Regions from separate parts of the Mesorhizobium humile genome, predicted to be linked through region 4. Evidence: predicted binding sites of a transcription regulator. Region 4 holds the regulator's gene; each other region holds the start of a gene.
What was found. Region 4 encodes PhoB, which activates phosphate uptake and scavenging genes when phosphate is short. Its sites were predicted from a motif close to TGTCATNNANCTGTCAT; they were not measured.
Positions count from the first base shown of each region.

Region 1: RFM52_RS03445 (esterase-like activity of phytase family protein) is a predicted target of PhoB. The motif match lies at 2,030-2,046, and genes of this name have one in related genera.
Region 2: RFM52_RS28915 (inorganic diphosphatase) is a predicted target of PhoB. The motif match lies at 2,483-2,499, and genes of this name have one in related genera.
Region 3: RFM52_RS01155 (DUF1045 domain-containing protein) is a predicted target of PhoB. The motif match lies at 1,588-1,604, and genes of this name have one in related genera.

Region 1 is NZ_JAVIIV010000002.1:111,599-115,807, forward strand. It holds gene RFM52_RS03440 (MATE family efflux transporter) at 1-353, opposite strand, end outside; gene RFM52_RS03445 (esterase-like activity of phytase family protein) at 461-1,942, opposite strand; gene RFM52_RS03450 (LacI family DNA-binding transcriptional regulator) at 2,218-3,243, opposite strand; gene RFM52_RS03455 (Gfo/Idh/MocA family protein) at 3,440-4,209, shown strand, end outside.
Region 2 is NZ_JAVIIV010000028.1:2,397-6,605, forward strand. It holds partial or broken gene RFM52_RS32910 (trimethylamine methyltransferase family protein) at 1-145, opposite strand, end outside; gene RFM52_RS28895 (Crp/Fnr family transcriptional regulator) at 267-986, shown strand; gene RFM52_RS28900 (hypothetical protein) at 1,087-1,293, shown strand; gene RFM52_RS28905 (hypothetical protein) at 1,713-1,907, opposite strand; gene RFM52_RS28910 (cold-shock protein) at 2,015-2,224, opposite strand; gene RFM52_RS28915 (inorganic diphosphatase) at 2,500-3,096, shown strand; gene RFM52_RS28920 (cysteine hydrolase family protein) at 3,104-3,700, shown strand; gene RFM52_RS28925 (YciE/YciF ferroxidase family protein) at 3,838-4,209, shown strand, end outside.
Region 3 is NZ_JAVIIV010000001.1:231,867-236,075, reverse strand. It holds gene RFM52_RS01165 (hypothetical protein) at 1-143, shown strand, start outside; gene iolB (5-deoxy-glucuronate isomerase) at 542-1,354, shown strand; gene RFM52_RS01155 (DUF1045 domain-containing protein) at 1,744-2,451, shown strand; gene RFM52_RS01150 (alpha-D-ribose 1-methylphosphonate 5-triphosphate diphosphatase) at 2,586-3,725, shown strand; gene phnN (phosphonate metabolism protein/1,5-bisphosphokinase (PRPP-forming) PhnN) at 3,722-4,209, shown strand, end outside.
Region 4 is NZ_JAVIIV010000010.1:215,931-220,139, forward strand. It holds gene RFM52_RS17330 (ROK family protein) at 120-1,361, shown strand; gene phoB (phosphate regulon transcriptional regulator PhoB) at 1,690-2,379, opposite strand; gene phoU (phosphate signaling complex protein PhoU) at 2,396-3,103, opposite strand; gene pstB (phosphate ABC transporter ATP-binding protein PstB) at 3,124-3,927, opposite strand; gene pstA (phosphate ABC transporter permease PstA) at 3,924-4,209, opposite strand, start outside.

The sequences.
Region 1 (4,209 bases), on a different contig from region 4:
CAGACGGCGAACACCACGGAAACCAGGAAGAAGAAGGTGGCGCTGGTGCCGACGATGCGCCTGGCCTCGGGCAGGTCGCGGGCGCCGACCGATTGCGCCACCAGGATGGTCGCCGCCATGCCGATGCCGAACACCGTGCCGAGGATCAGGAACAGCACCAGATTGGCGTTGGAGGTCGCCGTCAGCGCCGCCTCGCCGAGGAAACGGCCAACCCAGACCGCGTTAATCGAGCCGTTGAGCGACTGCAGCACGTTGGAGCCCAGCACCGGCAGCGCGAACAAAAGCAGCGTGCGCGGTATGGGGCCGCTGGTCAGGTCGGCGGTCCGCCGGCGGGTGGGCTTTTCGTCATCCATGGCAGCACCGAAAATGAATCAGGCCCGCGATGCTATCGCAGGCCTGATGCTGATGCATCCCTTCCGCGCTCGGTCATATGCCGCTCGGCATACGATCCGAAGCAGAACTAGTTCGCGGCGAGGCTGTTCCCAGACAGTCCAGGCAGCGTGACCTGATAGACGAGGAAGGTGGTGTCGACATCGGCGCCATCCTCGGCCTTGTACGAAGCGCCGACCTGGAAGCCGCCCTGGGTGAGGAAGTCGTTGTCGTTGGCGACGAACAGGAAATAGTCGTCGGGCAGCTTCGGATCGAGCACGGAGACCAGCGACATCGCCTCCCACTTCTCCGAGAGGTTGTTCTTGTCGTTCGGCGCGCCATTGTGCAGGCCGAAGCGGCCGAGCTCGCCCTTGTCGTTGATGTCGATGAACGAGGTGAGCTTGGCCGGCGTCACCGACGGGTCGAGCACGCCCTTGGACGCGACCGGCTTGTCGGCGGCGTCGAACGGGCCGTTGGCGATATCGGTCGCGGGGGAGAGGTCGACGATCTGGATCTTGCGATAGAGCGACTCGTCGCCCTTGAGGCCCTGGCCGTTGCCCGAGTCGCGCGTCAGCATCAGGAAGCTCTTGTCGGAGAGCGCGACGATCTCGCTCTGGGCGGCGATCTTGGTCTTGCCCTTGGCGTCCTTGAACATCGGCAGCGGAACGACATATTCGTGCGCCAGCTTGAGGTGGGCGAGGTCGGAAGCGTCATAGACCAGCGCGCGGGTGTTCTGGCGCGTCGAGCCGGAATCGCCGCCGTCCTGGCGGGCCGCCGACTGCAGCACGGCGATCAGGAACTTGCCGTCAGGCGTCATCGACATGCCTTCGAGACCCTGGTTGTTCTGGCGGCCGGTCTCGGGATCCTTCGGACTGGGCTCGGCTGCGCCCGGGCCGGGGTTGTCGGAGGCGAAGTTCGGCTTGCCGTGGCGCATCGGCACCAGGGCCGCGGGCGGCTGCGTCGCCGACATCAGGCGGCCTTCGGCCGAGAAGCGATAGATGTTGGGGCCATATTCGTCGGAGATGAACATCGTGCCGTCGGGCAGCCGCACGATCGCTTCGTCGTCCAGCGCCAGCTTGCCGTTTTCGGCCTGCGGCAGGATCGGCATGCCGCCGGCCGCTGCGCGCACGCCGTCGAGCGGATCAAGGCCGGTGGAATCAGTGCCCTTGTCGTCGGCCAAGAGCATCGTGTCGGCGAGCGTCGCCCTGACGCCGGTCTGTTCCTGTCCGGCGGCCGGCGCCGCGCCAGGAGCGGTCGGCGTCAGCTCGATCGCGATGGTGTTGACGCGAGCGCGATAATCGGTGGTGCCGACGACATTGTAGCCGCGATCCGGCAGCAGCCAGAGGGAACCCTTGTAGCCCGCGCCGTCGCGTGTCCAGCCCTTGGTGTCGATCGCCATGCCGGAACCCGAACCGAACGTCTCGCCGAACTTGTCCTTCTGGCTGGCCGGAATGCGACCGATGCCGACGAGCCCTTTGTTGACATAGGCGACGCCGTCGGCGAGCGCCGGGGTCAGCGTGGTAAACAGGGCGAGTGCCGCGCCAAGCGCGACGGTTCGGTTGAGACGTTTCATGGATATCCCCTTCGTGACGAGCAGATTGGAGCAGGCGTCGCATCAAAAGCCGCCAGCAGCTTCCGCCAAGCGGTCTAGGACGCCAACGTGATGGTTGCGTGACAGGAGGGCAGTTCTACCTTCTCCCCTTGTGGGAGAAGGTGGATCGGCGCGCAGCGCCGAGACGGATGAGGGGTGGTCCAGCGGAGTGAGACGCCGGCTTTCCCTGGAACACCCCTCATCCGACCGAGCTTCGCTCGGCCACCTTCTCCCACAAGGGGAGAAGGAAAGGCGCTTCAATCGCTCTCGCGCGCGATCAGCTCCAGCGGCCAGACTTCGCGTATGATGCGCGTGCCTTCGGGTCCGGCGAAGGCGGGAAGGGAGGCGAGCAGCATCTCGGCCAGCCGCCGGCCCATGGCCTCCAGTGCCGGACGGAAGGCGGTCAGCGTCGGCGAGAAGTAGCGGCAGAGCGGCGTGTCGACGATGACGATCACGGCCATGTCATGGCCCGGCCTGATGCCCATCTCGGCCAGCGCCTTGCAGCCGCCAAGCGCCATGGCGTCGTTGTTGAAGATGATGGCCGTCGGTGGGTCCTTGGAGCGCATGACTTGCGGCGTCACCTGGTAGCCGCCGGTCTCGTTGATGAAGCCGTCGGCGATCAGGTCGGGGTCGACCTCGATGCCGTGCCGCTTCAGCGCCTTGCGGTAGCCGTCGAGGAACAGGTAGCCGAAGTTGAGATCAAGCGAAGGGCGGATGGCGGCAATGCGGCGGTGGCCGCGCGCGACCAGCCGCTCGACGGCTTCATCACCCGCCCTCTCGAAATCGATATCGAGCGAAGGATAGGTGTCGCCGCCGGACCGACTTCGGCCAAGCGTGGCGAAGGGAAAGCCGGCCTTGCTGAGATAGTCGATCCGGTCGTCTTCCCTTCGCGTATTGGCCAACACGACCGCGTCGGCCCGGCGCGTCTCGACCACGCGGCGCAACCGCTCCTGCTGATATTGGCCGGGCTCTCCCATGACGACCATCAGATCGAGGTCATGCTCGGCGAGCTTCGCCTGCAGCCCGATCAGGAACGGGATGAAGAACGGCTCGCCATATTGTTGGTCGCCCGGATGCGGCTGCAGCATGAAGGCGATCGAGCGGGTGGCGCCTTGCCTGAGACTGCGGCCGGACTGGTTGGGTGAATAGTTCAGCTCTTTGGCCGCATCGAGCACGCGCCGGCGCGTATCGGCATTGACGTCGGCACGGCCGTTCAGCGCGCGCGACACGGTGCCGATCGAAATGTTCAGATGACGCGCAAGGTCGTGAATGCTGGACGCCAAGGCCGATTCTCCCCTGTCTTCGCTAGCACCGGCCGCCCTTCAGGCCAAGCAGTGGATGTCGATTTTCGCGAGCGGGTGATTGACATTCTGCGCCATCGGGTGTGTTCTCGTAAACGTTTACGGAAAAACGTTTACGGTCTCGCCGTGAATGCCGTGACGACCGGTCTGGAGGGACCGGGCGGAGGAGGAGCGCTGGATGATGAAGGTCGTCCTGGTCGGGTGCGGAGCCATGAGCAGGCAATGGCTCGATGCCGCGAGGCAGATCGACGGGCTTGCCATTGTCGGCCTTGTCGACCTCGATGCCGACCGGGCACAGGCAAGGGCGCGCGAATACGAGCTTTCCGGCGCGGTCATCGGCACCAGCATCGATGCCGTCCTCGATCAAACCAAACCTGACGCTGTGTTCGACGTCGTGGTTCCGGCAGCGCGCCGCGGGGTCGCGCTTTCTGCCTTTGCCCATCATTGCCATTTGCTCACGGAAAAGCCGCTGGCCGACAGCCCGGACAATGCGCGCGCCATCATCGCCGCGGCGCGGGCTGCCGGGCGCATCCATGCCGTGGTCCAGAACCGCCGCTACGTCGCCAATGTCCGGCGCATCCGGCGGTTCCTCGATTCCGGCGCGATCGGCGCGCCGACAAGCATCCACGCCGACTTCTTCGTCGCCCCGCATTTCGGCGGTTTTCGCGAGGAGATGGCGCATGTGCTGCTGCTCGACATGGCGATCCACACCTTCGATGCCGCCCGCTACATGGTGGCCGGCGAGCCTGCCGGCGTCTATTGCCAGGAATGGGAGCCGGTCAGTTCGTGGTACCGGCAGGGATCGTCGGCAAGTGCGGTCTTCGACTTCGGCGGCGGCAAGGTTTTTACCTATGCCGGCTCCTGGTGCGCAGACGGTTTCAGGACCAGTTGGGAAGGCAGCTGGCGCATCGTCGCCCAGCACGGCTCCCTGTTGTGGGATGGCCATGA
Region 2 (4,209 bases), on a different contig from region 4:
TTCGGTTTGCCTTCGCGAGGCTCCTGCCGCGCCACCTTGCGTCGCTTCCAGGAAGGCGTCGCGCCGGCGACGGGTGAGGCAAGCATCGGCCGTGCGGCAACGCGACCGCAATGCGCCTTTCGGCATTTCGCGGAGGAAAAGGCACCGAAGTATCAAATGTTAGCGCGCTTTGACCAACAACCCCATACCTCGTCAAACGCGCCTGTTTTGAATCACTTTGACATCCGCTGTGACCGGGCCGCTCGGCCCGCTCATGGAAGACATGAATGCTTGAATCCCTTTTCCTGAATCTCGGCCAGCACGACAGCCTATCCGACGACGAGAAAACCCTGCTCGGCGACTTGATGGCGGGCGAACGCCACTTCGCCGCTGGTCAGGACATCGTCGCGTCGGGATCCCGGCCGGCCTACAGCACTCTCGTGCTCGACGGGCTCGCCGCCCGTTACAAGGTGCTTGCTGATGGCGGCCGGCAATTCACCTCGCTGCAGGTTCCAGGCGATTTCGTCGACCTCTACGCCTTCCTGTTGAAGACGATGGACCACGGCGTCATCGCGCTTTCGCCTTGCCGCGTCATCCTGGCCGACCATTCGAAGCTGCGCAGCATCACCGAGCGGGCGCCGCATTTGACGCGGCTGTTGTGGCTCGACACGCTGATCGACGGCGCCATCCACCGCGAGTGGATCGTCGCCATGGGGCGGCGCTCGAAGGTCTCGCATCTGGCGCATCTGTTCTGCGAGCTGTTCGTCAGGCTGGAGGTGGTGAAGCGCACCAACGGCATGAGCTTTCATTTGCCCGTCTCGCAGGCCGAGCTCGCCGACGTGCTGGGCCTGTCGGTGGTGCATATGAACCGCGTCATTAGCGCGCTGCGCAACAGCGGCGTGATCGCCTGGGCGAACCATACGGTGACGATCCTCGACTGGCAGAAGCTGCAGCAGATCGCCGAGTTCGATCCGACCTATCTCTCAATGACCCGCGAACCGCGTTAACTCTCACGGCCTGCCGCCGGCGAGGCGCCTTCGGATGTTATTTGCCGAGGGCATGAAACATGCCGCCGCCTCGAAAGTTCCTACTGGAAGGAGGCGGATGATGATCGGCGGAAATGACGGCAAGACACGCCACGCCGAGAACGGCAACGCGGCTCAGCCAGCGAAGAGCGATGTCGAATTGCTAGCCCTTCGGCTGGCGAAGGACACGGACATCTCCGAGGACGACGCCCGCGAACTGATCAAGCTCATTGGCACCGACTGGACCTCGTTGGTGCGCGAGGCGAGGTTCCTCAAGAGCCGGCACTGATCAGAGTTCTTCTGTTTTTCGCGCTCACCGGAACTATTTCGCCTCAGGAACGCTATCTCACTGCAGTTATTTCTAAATTAGGCATCGAGAATAGAGAATGAAGGCCAAACTCATTTCAAAGAGCGCTGGTGCCATGGCCATCATGACCGCTGCATTTGCCGGCGCCAGCGCCGGAACGTCAGCATTGGGAGAGCAGACATGAACAATATCATCTGGCTCGTAGGAGCGGTCGTCATCGTCATTGCCATATTGGGCTTTCTCGGCTTCCGGTGACGCCGAAGCAGGGCCCAATGCCGCTGCGTGAATCGGGGCTGCGTCGGCCCTGACCTGCCATACGACGGCGCAGTTGGAACGCTAGTGTTTCAGGGAAAACCGAAACGCCAGCCCGACTTCCGCAGATCGCATCTCAGGTCGGCGCCCTATTTGCCGGCGGCCTTTTTCTTCGCCTTCTTTACCGGCTCCTCCACTGGCTCCTGCGCCAGTCTGGCCTCGCGAAGACGCGCCGTCTTTGCAATTCTGGCCGCCGCCTCCCCGTCGATGATGGCGCGCGCGGTTTTTGTGGTGGCCTCGTTCTTGGCGTCGCCTTTCGGCTTGAACACATTCGTATCAGCCATGTGCTACCTCGCTATACAAAATGAAAAAGGCCGGGCGAACCCGACCTTCCCTCAAAGCCCCAGCGCCTGTGCCAGTACATCCGTGGTCAAAGGCGCCGATGCATGGCTTAGGCGGCCTGCAGATTCTCCGCGGCGCTCTTGCCGCTGCGGGCGTCCTTGACGACGTCAAAGCTTACCTTCTGGCCTTCGACGAGAGAACGCATCCCGGCGCGCTCCACGGCAGAGATGTGAACGAACACGTCCGGCTGGCCGCCGCCCTGCTCGATGAAGCCAAAGCCCTTGGTGGCGTTGAAAAACTTCACGGTTCCAGTAGTCATACGATTTCCTTTCAAATCGACGCAAATTACCGCCGCTTGGCCGAATGCCAAACGTCACAGTTTTCGAAATTGAGAGGGAAGATCGTCGGGGCACAAAGGCGCCAGAAACAACGTTCGTTCAGCAAGATCGATATCATACATATAGCGTTTAAACTGACTCCCGGCAAGACAACCCCGGATATATTTATCCAAGGCCCTCCTTTCGCAGTGAGCCAGCCTGCGCATCTCGGCCTGGGCGATTCAGCCGGCCACCTCCTTCGTCATGGAACATTCAGGTGCCGGTGAAGTTCACCTTGCGCAATGTGGTTTGGTCGGCTCCCGGTTTGGCAATGGCTAATTATCTGACGCTTCCGGCAACTTCTCGTAACCTGTTCCGCGTGGTCGTGGAAACACCGCGGGGATCGGCCGCGAAACTCGCCTATGAACCGAAGACCGGGGTGTTCGAATATTCCCGCCCCCTTCCTGTCGGTAACACCTATCCCTACGATTGGGGCTTCGTGCCATCGACGCTGGGAGACGATGGTGATCCGCTGGACGGGCTCGTCATCCACCAGGCCGCCGGCGCTCCGGGGGTCGTGATAAAATGCGACCTGCTGGGCGCGCTCAGGGTAAAGCAGCGCGATCCCGACGGCTCGAAAGTCCGCAACGACCGGTACATTTTCTGCCCTCATAAGGAAGACGCGCCGGATGAGCCCGTGGCGTCAGTCGATGTGCCTGAAGATCTTCGCCGGGAAATAGAGCAGTTCTTCCTTTCCTCGGTGCTGGGTACCGGCAAGAAAATCAAGCTGAAGGGCTGGCAAAACGCGGCCGAGGCCAGGGCCTCGCTGACGAAGGGAATGAAATCCTTCAAGCGAAAACTCGCAAATCGGTGAGCGGCTGATGCCCGTCTCCCGCCCTATTCCTGCAAACGCCGTGCATCTTTGCGTCGACATGCAGCGCATGTTCATGCCGCCCGGACCGTGGGCGGTCGAGTGGTTTCCCCAGACTCTGCCCAAGGTGCTTCGGCTCACCGAGCGGTGGCCGGCACGAACCATCTTCACCCGCTTCATTCCGGCACTGCGGGCAGGAGAAGGGCATGGCCAGTGGCGCAGCTACTATGAGCGCTGGGCAGAAATGACGCTTGAAAAAGCAGGGAACGACATCATCGAGTTGGCGCCGGAGCTGAAGGATTTCGTTCCGCCGGCACGACAGTTCGACAAACCCGTCTATTCGCCCTGGTTCGGAGGCAGGTTGAGGCGCGCGCTTGCAGCCGAGGATGTTGACACAATTGTCGTCAGCGGAGGCGAGGCCGACATGTGCGTTTTGGCCACGCTTCTTGGAGCTATCGATTTCGGCTTTCGAACGGTTCTGGCGGAGGATGCGATTTGCAGCACCTCCGACGAAGCCTATGACAGCATCATCAGGCTGTTCACCAAAAGATATTCGCACCATGTGGAAGTCGCCCCGGTGGATGAAATCCTGGAGTCCTGGGCTTAGCCCGTGCGCCAAAGATCAACGCGGAGCCTCGTCAATAACAATTGAGGGTCCAGGGCCTTCACCGGCAAAAAATCTATTCGGAACAACTTGCGGGCGGCCGTGTTGGTGATGATCCAACCCCACCAGGAGATGCAGAAATGGCGACGACGAAAGCGGCCTCGAACAAGGGCCTCAACGAACTTTTCCATGACACGCTGAAAGACATCTACTTCGCCGAAAAGAAGATTCTGGCGACGCTGCCCAAGATGGCCAAGGCGGCGCAGGACGATGCGTTGAAGGCGGCCTTCGAGAAGCACCGCGACCAGACCGAGGAGCATGTCGCGCGTCTCGAGGAAGTGTTCGAGGTGATCGACAAGAAGCCTGTGGGAAAGACCTGCGCGGCCATCATGGGCATCACCGAGGAAGGCGCGGAAATCATGGATGAGTACAAGGGCTCGCCCTCGCTCGACGCCGGCCTGCTGGCCGCCGCCCAAGCCGTCGAGCATTACGAGATTTCGCGCTACGGCACG
Region 3 (4,209 bases), on a different contig from region 4:
TCTGGTCGGCGATCGAGTTCGCCTCCGGCACGCCGTTCTGGGGCGTCATCGCGCTCGGCTTCGCCGGCTATGCCGTGTGGCAGTTTTTCTATCTCTACAAGCCGGCGGAGGAGGCCAAACCTCCGGCCGAGCCGAAGGAATGATTGGGATGCACGGCGCGGAGGTTTTGTGTACCGGATGCTACGTGCATGACGGATCGCATGCGTCGGCGATTGGCCGGAACGCCCCTCGCTTCGTCATCCTAGGGCGGAGCAAGGAGCGAAGCGACGCAGCGCAGACCCTAGGATCCATGCCGTGACTTTGAAGTGTTGCGACGGTGTAGACAATGGCGCCGGAACGCCGGCCCAGACAGCCTCTTTCTGCACCACTGCATTCTACGACCGAGGTAACGGCATGGATTCTAGGGTCTGCGCGCCGCTTCGCGTCGCTCCGCCCTAGAATGACGACGTCGCGAGGGAACCGGCTAATCTCCAAGGTTTTCGCGATAGCCCATCGGATTCTTAGCTGCGCCAATCGGGCGTCCAGGAATAGGAGACAAAAAATGTCGAAACTGCTCGTCAAGGCCGACAAGGGCCACGGCCACGTCGCTCACGTCACACCGCAAAGCGCCGGCTGGACCTATGTCGGTTTCGATCTGCATCGGCTGAAGCCCGGCGAGACGGTGTCCGGCAAGACCGGCGACCGCGAGGTCTGCCTGGTCTTCGTCACCGGCAAGGGCAAGGCCTCGGCAGGCGGCAAGGATCTTGGCCTGCTCGGCGAGCGCATGTCGCCCTTCGAAGGCAAGCCGTGGTCGGTCTATGTGCCGCAAGGCGCCGACTGGTCGGTGACCGCCGACACCGAGCTGGAGCTCGCCGTCTGCTCGGCGCCTGGCTTAAGCGGCAGCCTGCCGGTGCGCGTCATCGGGCCTGACGATCTCGGCCAGGAGGTGCGCGGCAAGGGCACCAACACGCGCTACGTGACCAACATCCTGCCCGAGGGCAAGCCGGCGGATTCGCTGCTGGTGGTCGAGGTGATCACGCCCGGCGGCCACACGTCGAGCTATCCGCCGCACAAGCACGACCAGGACGATCTGCCGGCGGAATCCTATCTCGAGGAGACCTATTACCATCGGCTCAACCCGCCGCAGGGCTTTGCCTTCCAGCGCGTCTACACGGATGCCGACCGCAACGGCGTGCGCGAGCTGGACGAAGCGATGGCCATCGAGGACGGCGACGTCGTGCTGGTGCCGAAGGGCTATCACCCCTGCGCGGCCTGCCACGGCTACGACCTCTATTACCTCAATGTCATGGCCGGACCGAAGCGGACGTGGAAATTCCACAACGCCGCCGAGCATGAGTGGCTGATGAAGGCCTGATTGGGGGGGTTGATATTCAGGTGATGCCGGCCTGCAAATGGCGGTTTCCTGCGCTTCCGGTGCTCACGTACTTCAAGTACGCTCCGCTCCGGTTCTCGGAAGCCGCCATTTCGACTCGGCCTGACCTGAATCTCAACACACCCTAAGCAGGCCGGCAAAGCCGTTGGTCCAGTTGAGAAAAATCGTCGGCTAAGCACCTGGCGGCTGGACTTGCCTTCGAAAACCCATGAAAGCTTCGTCAATCCGTCATGGAAATCACCTATGGCAGCGGTTCCGGTGCATGTCGCCGTAAACGCTCCGGCGTTTTTGGGGCCACGACCTGCCAAGACAATGACTTGAAGCGTGTCGCATGATCCTTCGGGGCGCGCAGCGCTTGACGAGGAACGCCCATGCGCTACGCCATCTACTACACCCCGGGACAGGACGAGAAGCTGGCGCGCATTGCCGCCAACTGGCTGGGCCGCGACCCGTTCGGCGCGGCGACGCGGCCGGTCGAGGCCGTGGGCGACCTGTCGGCCGCGGAAGTCGCCTTCCACACCGCCTCCGCCAGGCGTTACGGGTTCCACGCGACGCTGAAGGCGCCGTTCCGGCTGGCGGCGAACGAGACGGAAGCCTCGCTGCGCGCCGCGCTCGACACTTTCGCCGAGGCGACGCCGCCGGTCGTCATCCCGCGTCTGGTCGTCGGGCAGATCGACGGCTTCTTCGCGCTGGTGCCGGAAACGCAGTTTGCGCCACTCAACGATTTTGCCGGCGAGGTGGTGCGCGCCTTCGATCCGTTCCGCGCGCCGCTGACCGAGACCGAGATCGAGCGCCGCAGCCCCGATGCGCTGAAGCCGGACGAGTTCCGCAACCTCTGCCAATGGGGCTATCCTTACGTCTTCGACACGTTCCGCTTCCACATGACGCTGTCGGGGCGCGTCGGGCCACAGGAAAGCCCACGTCTTCGGGCAGCGATAGACGGCCTGTTCGCCGACATCCTGCGCCAGCCGGTGCCGGTGGATGCGCTGACCTTGTTCGTCGAAAGCGAGCCCGGTGCGCCGTTCATGGCGCTTTCCCACCATGCGCTTGGCCGCAGCCCTGCCCGCAAGACCGCCTAGGGCGGATCAGCGGAAACGCTGAACCGCCCTATCTCTTTGTTTTACGCAATTCCAAACGGAAAACCGCAAAAACACTTTTCCTGGAATTGCTCTGGATGACCGCCGACCGACCGCTTGAGATAGGACCGCCTGAGATGACCGCCGAAACCGTTCTCACCAATGCCCGCATCGTGCTGCCCGACGAAATCGTCGAAGGTTCGCTTCTGTTGCGCGACGGCCTGATTGCCGCCGTCGAGCCGGGCGCTGCCCGAACCGGCGAGGACATGGGCGGCGATTATATCATCCCGGGCCTCGTCGAGCTGCACACCGATCACCTCGAAGGTCATTACGCGCCGCGCCCGAAAGTACGCTGGAACCCGATCGCCGCCGTGCTCGCCCATGATGCGCAGGTGGCGACCGCAGGCATCACCACCGTGCTCGACGCCTTGCGCGTCGGCATGGACGAGGACGCCGACCTGAAATCCGACGACGTTCGCAAGCTGGCCGACGCGATCGAGGACAGCGTGCGCCACGATCGGCTCAGGGCCGACCATTTCATCCACTTGCGCTGCGAAGTCTCGGCGCCGGACTGCCTCGAGGCTTTCGCCAATTTCGAGACCGACGACCGAGTGAAGCTCGCCTCGCTGATGGACCATGCGCCCGGACAGCGCCAGTTCGTCAATCTCGAGACCTATGCCTATTACTACCAGCGCAAACTGAAGCTGACGGACCGTGACTTCAAGAAATTCTGCGAGAAGCGGATGGCGGAATCGGCCCGCAATTCCGGTCCGAACCGCGTCTTCATCTCGGCCGCCTGCCAGGAGCGCGGCATCGTGCTGGCCAGCCATGACGATGCCACCACCGGCCATGTGAACGAAGCGATCGAGCAAGGTGTGCGGGTCGCCGAGTTCCCGACGACGGAAGAGGCGGCCAAGGCCTCGAAGGCCGCAGGCCTCGGCGTGCTGATGGGCGCGCCGAACGTCATGCGCGGCGCCTCGCATTCCGGCAACGTTTCGGCGCGCACGCTCGCCGCCGATGGCCTGCTCGACATCCTGTCCTCCGATTACATCCCCTTCAGCCTGATCCAGTCGGCCTTCTTCCTCGGCGATGTCGTCGAAGGGATTTCGCTGCCGCAGGCGGTCGCCATGGTCTCCAAGAACCCGGCCGAAGCGGTCGGCCTTGCCGATCGCGGCGTCATCGAGCCGGGCCGACGCGCCGACCTGGTGCGCGTGCGCGTCGACGACCACGTGCCGGTCGTGCGCACCGTGTGGCGCCAGGGCCGCCGGGTCGCATGATGGTGTCGGCCCTCATCGAGCGCGAGCTGGCCGAGAGCCTGCCGATCCGCAACGGCGTCTTCGTCGCGGTGGTTGGCCCGAGTGGCGCCGGCAAGGATACGGTGATCGGCTACGCCAAGCAGCGCTTTGCCGACGAGACGCGGCTGGAATTCGTGCGCCGCGTCATCACCAGGCCGAGCGACACGGCAAGCGAGGACCACGACACGCTGGCCGATGCCGCCTTCGCCGAAGCCGAGGCCGACGGCGCCTTCTCGCTGTGCTGGGACGCGCACGGCCTGCGCTACGGCCTGCCGGCCGATGTCGACTGGGCCGTGGCGAACGGCCATGTGGCGGTCGCCAACGTGTCGCGCGCGGTCATCCCGGCGCTGCGCGAACGCTACGCCAATCTGGCCGTGGTCGAGATCACGGCGGCGCCGGAGATCCTCGCCGAGCGGCTGGCGGCGCGCGGCCGCGAATCGCGCGGCGAAGTGCTTGCCCGTCTGGC
Region 4 (4,209 bases):
GCGTCAGAACAAAAGACAGACGGTTCGCCGTTTCCGCAAATGGTGAACCGTCTGGCGTGTCAACGCTAGGCCATGGCATCATCACAAGGCCGCGATGACCGGGGAGGACGTGCGAAGACATGTCGGTCGGAATCCGTCACGACGATTTGCGCCGGCGCAACCGCGCCATGGTGATTTCGGCCGTGCGCCGCGCCGGCCAGCCTTCGCGCACGGAGATTGCCGCCACCACCGGGCTCAGCCACTCGACCATTTCGGCGATCTCCGCCGATCTGATCCAGGAAGGCATTCTCACCGAGAGCAAGGCCAGCGAGCCGACGGCGCTGAAACGCGGCCGGCCGCAGATCGGCCTGGCGCTGAACCCCGAAGCCGCCGCGGTGCTGACCGTGGTCTTGTCGCTGAACTTCCTGTCGGTCGCCGTGATCGATTATGCCGGCCAGGTGGTCGCCGAGGAGCAGCAGCGCTTGGACACGCTTGTCATGCCCCGCGACGACTTGATCGGCGAATGCGTGGCGATCGTCCGGCGCCGGCTGCAGGATCCCGACCTCGACGTGAGCAGCGTCGCCCGCCTCGCCATGGGCATCCAGGGCATCACCGATTCCCACGCACGGGCCATGCTGTGGTCGCCGATAACGCCGCTGACCGACATTCCTTTCGCCGACATCCTCGAGCAGGAATTCGGCATCCCCGCCACCATGGAGAACGACTGCAACATGATGGCGGTGGCGCTGCAATGGCGCGACCCCGAGCGCTATCGCGACGACTTCATCGCCATCCTCCTGTCGCACGGCATCGGCATGGGTCTGGTGCTGAAGGGCGCGCTGTTCACCGGCACGCATTCCTCGGGCGGCGAATTTGGCCACATGATCCACCGCCCGGGCGGCGCGCTTTGCCGCTGCGGCCGGCGCGGCTGCGTCGAGGCCTATGCCGGCAATTACGCGATCTGGCGCAGCGCCATGAAAATGAGCGAGGACGCCGAGCCGGTCGACGTCGGCGACGCCGACATGCGAGCCCTCGCCGCCAAGGCGCGCGAGAAGGACGGCCCCGAGCGGGAGGCTTACCGTCGGGCCGGCGAGGCGCTTGGTTTCGGTCTCGGCAGCCTGTTCGCCCTCATCGACCCGGCGCCCGTGGCCATGGTCGGCGTCAGCGCGGCCGCCTTCGACCTGATCGAGCCGGCGCTAAGGGCGGCGATCGCCCAGACCGCGGGCGGCCAGCACTCGGAATCGATCTCCTTCGACACCGAGCCTAACGAGCTGCCGCTGATCCGCGAAGGCTGCGCCATGCGCGCGCTGACCTTCGTCGACCAGGAGATTTTCGCGCCGGGCATGCAGGCAAGAGCGGGCAGCGGAAAAAACGTGGCCTGAGCGGCTTTGAAGTGACCGCTGGTCGCTGAGGACAGCAGCAGACGCTTGAGATTAGCGATGGCCCCGCAGCTTCGTCATTCCAGGGCGAAGCAGGAGCGAAGCGACGCAGCGCAGACCCTGGAATCCATGCCGTTACTTCGATCGTAGGCGCAGCGGAGCAGAATTCTGCACCGCCCCGGCGCGTCGAAGTCACGGAATGGATCCTCGGGTCTGCGCTGCGTCGCTACGCTCCTTGCTCCGCCCGTGGATGACGACGCTAGAAGCGTCTCGGCTAATCACCATCGCAGATGCCGGGAGCGGAGCCCGTCAGCGCTTCCGCGCCCTATCCCTAATCCTCCCTGATCGCGTAACCCGCCCCGCGAATGGTTCGGATGACGTCGGGCATGCGGCCGTTGTTGACCGCCTTGCGCAGGCGGCCGACATGGACGTCCACCGTGCGCTCGTCGATATAGATCGTCTCGCCCCAGACATTGTCGAGCAGTTGGCTGCGCGAGAACACGCGGCCAGGATGCCGCATCATGAATTCGAGCAGGCGGAACTCGGTCGGGCCGAGCCTTATCTCGCTCTTCTTGCGGTAGACGCGATGCGACTCGCGGTCGAGCACGATGTCGCCGACCTTGAGCACGCTGGACAGCACCTCCGGCTTGGCGCGGCGCAGCAGCGCCTTGACGCGCGCCATGAATTCCGGCGTCGAGAACGGCTTGACCAGGTAGTCGTCGGCGCCGGTCGAGAGCCCGCGCACGCGGTCGCTTTCTTCGCCCCGCGCCGTCAACATGATGATCGGCAGCCGCTCGGTCTCGGGCCGCATCCTGAGGCGCCGGCAGAGCTCGATGCCGGAAACCGCCGGCACCATCCAGTCGAGCACGAGCAGGTCGGGAACGTTTTCCTGAAGGCGGATTTCGGCCTCGTCGCCGCGGGTCACCACTTCCACCTGGTAACCCTCGGATTCGAGATTGTAGCGGAGCAGCACCCCCAGCGGCTCCTCATCCTCCACCACCATGATGCGTGGCGCGATCATCGGGGTAACCTTCTCGTCAGGCCGCCGGCGCCGACATTGCCGTCTCGTCCTGCTTGGGACGGTTGGCGGGCAATTGCGTACCGGTGAGCACATAATAGGCGTTCTCGGCGATGTTGGTCACATGGTCGCCGATGCGCTCGAGATTCTTGGCGCAGAACAGAAGATGCGTGCAAGCGGTGATGTTGCGCGGATCTTCCATCATGTAGGTCAACAGCTCGCGGAAGACGGACGTGTATTTGACGTCGATGCGCTCGTCGTCGTTGCGCAGCTTGGCCAGCGCAGTGGCGTCGCCCACCATATATTCCTGGGTCACGGCCTGGACCTGGATCAGCACCAGCTGCGCCATGGAATCGATCGAATGCGTGAGGTCGCGCGGCGCGGTGCTGACGCCGACCGCGCCAACGCGCTTGGCGATGTTCTTGGCAAGATCGCCGATGCGTTCGAGATCGCCCGCCATGCGGATCGAGCCGACAACGTTGCGCAGGTCGTCCGCCATCGGCTGCCGCTTGGCGATCAGCGTGATGGCGCGGTCGTCGAGCTCGCGCTGGCGCGCGTCCATGATGGCGTCGTCGGAGACGACGCGCTGCGCCAGCGCATTGTCGGTTTCGAGCAGGGCCCTGGTCGCGCCGCCGACCATGGAGCCGGCCAGATCGCCCATGTCGTTGATGAGCCGGCTGATCTGCCTCAGATCCTCGTCGAAGGAAGCGACGGTATGTTCGGCCATGATGATGTCCTCGTATGAACTCAGCCGAAGCGGCCGGTGATGTAGTCCTGCGTGCGCTTTTCGCGCGGCGAGGTGAAGATCTTCTCGGTCCGGTCGAACTCCACCAGCTCGCCCAGATACATGAACGCCGTCTGCCTCGACACGCGCGCCGCCTGCTGCATGTTGTGGGTGACGATGACGATCGTATAGTCGGCCTGCAACTCGTCGATCAGTTCCTCGATCTTGGCGGTCGACAGCGGATCGAGCGCCGAGGCCGGCTCGTCGAGCAGGATGACCTCGGGCTTCACCGCCACGGTGCGGGCGATGCACAGGCGCTGCTGTTGGCCGCCGGAAAGGCTGAGGCCGCTGGCGTTGAGCTTGTCCTTGACCTCGTTCCACAGCGCGGCGCGCTTCAGCGCCGACTCGACGCGGCTGTCCATCTCGGCCTTGCTGATCTTCTCATACAGCCTGACGCCGAAGGCGATGTTCTCGTAGATCGACATCGGGAACGGCGTCGGCTTCTGGAACACCATGCCGATCTTGGTGCGCAGCAGGTTGAGGTCCTGCGAGCGGTCGAGGATGTTCTTGCCGTCGAGCAGTACCTGGCCCTCGGCACTCTGCTTCGGATAGAGCTCGTAGATGCGGTTGAGCACGCGCAGCAGCGTCGACTTCCCGCAGCCCGACGGGCCGATGAAGGCGGTCACGCTGCGCTCCGGCAAGGACAGGTTGATGTCCTTCAGCGCCTTCGATTGGCCATAGTAGAAATTGAGGTTCTTGACCTCGATCTTGGCCTTCTCGACGGTCGTGTCGGCTACGTTCAGGTCGGTGGACAACATCGGTTTCATCTGTCCTCTCTGCGTCCGGTCAGGCTGCGGGCGATGATGCTCAGCCCGAGAACCGTAAGGGTGATTATGAGTGCGCCCGTCCAGGCCAGCTGCTGCCATTCCTCGTAAGGGCTGAGGGCGAACTGGAAGATGGTCACCGGCAGGCTGGCCATCGGGGCATTGAGATTGCTCGACCAGAACTGGTTGTTGAGCGCGGTGAAGAGAAGCGGCGCCGTCTCGCCGGAGATGCGGGCGATCGCCAGCAGGATGCCGGTCACGATGCCGGACAGGGCCGCGCGGTAG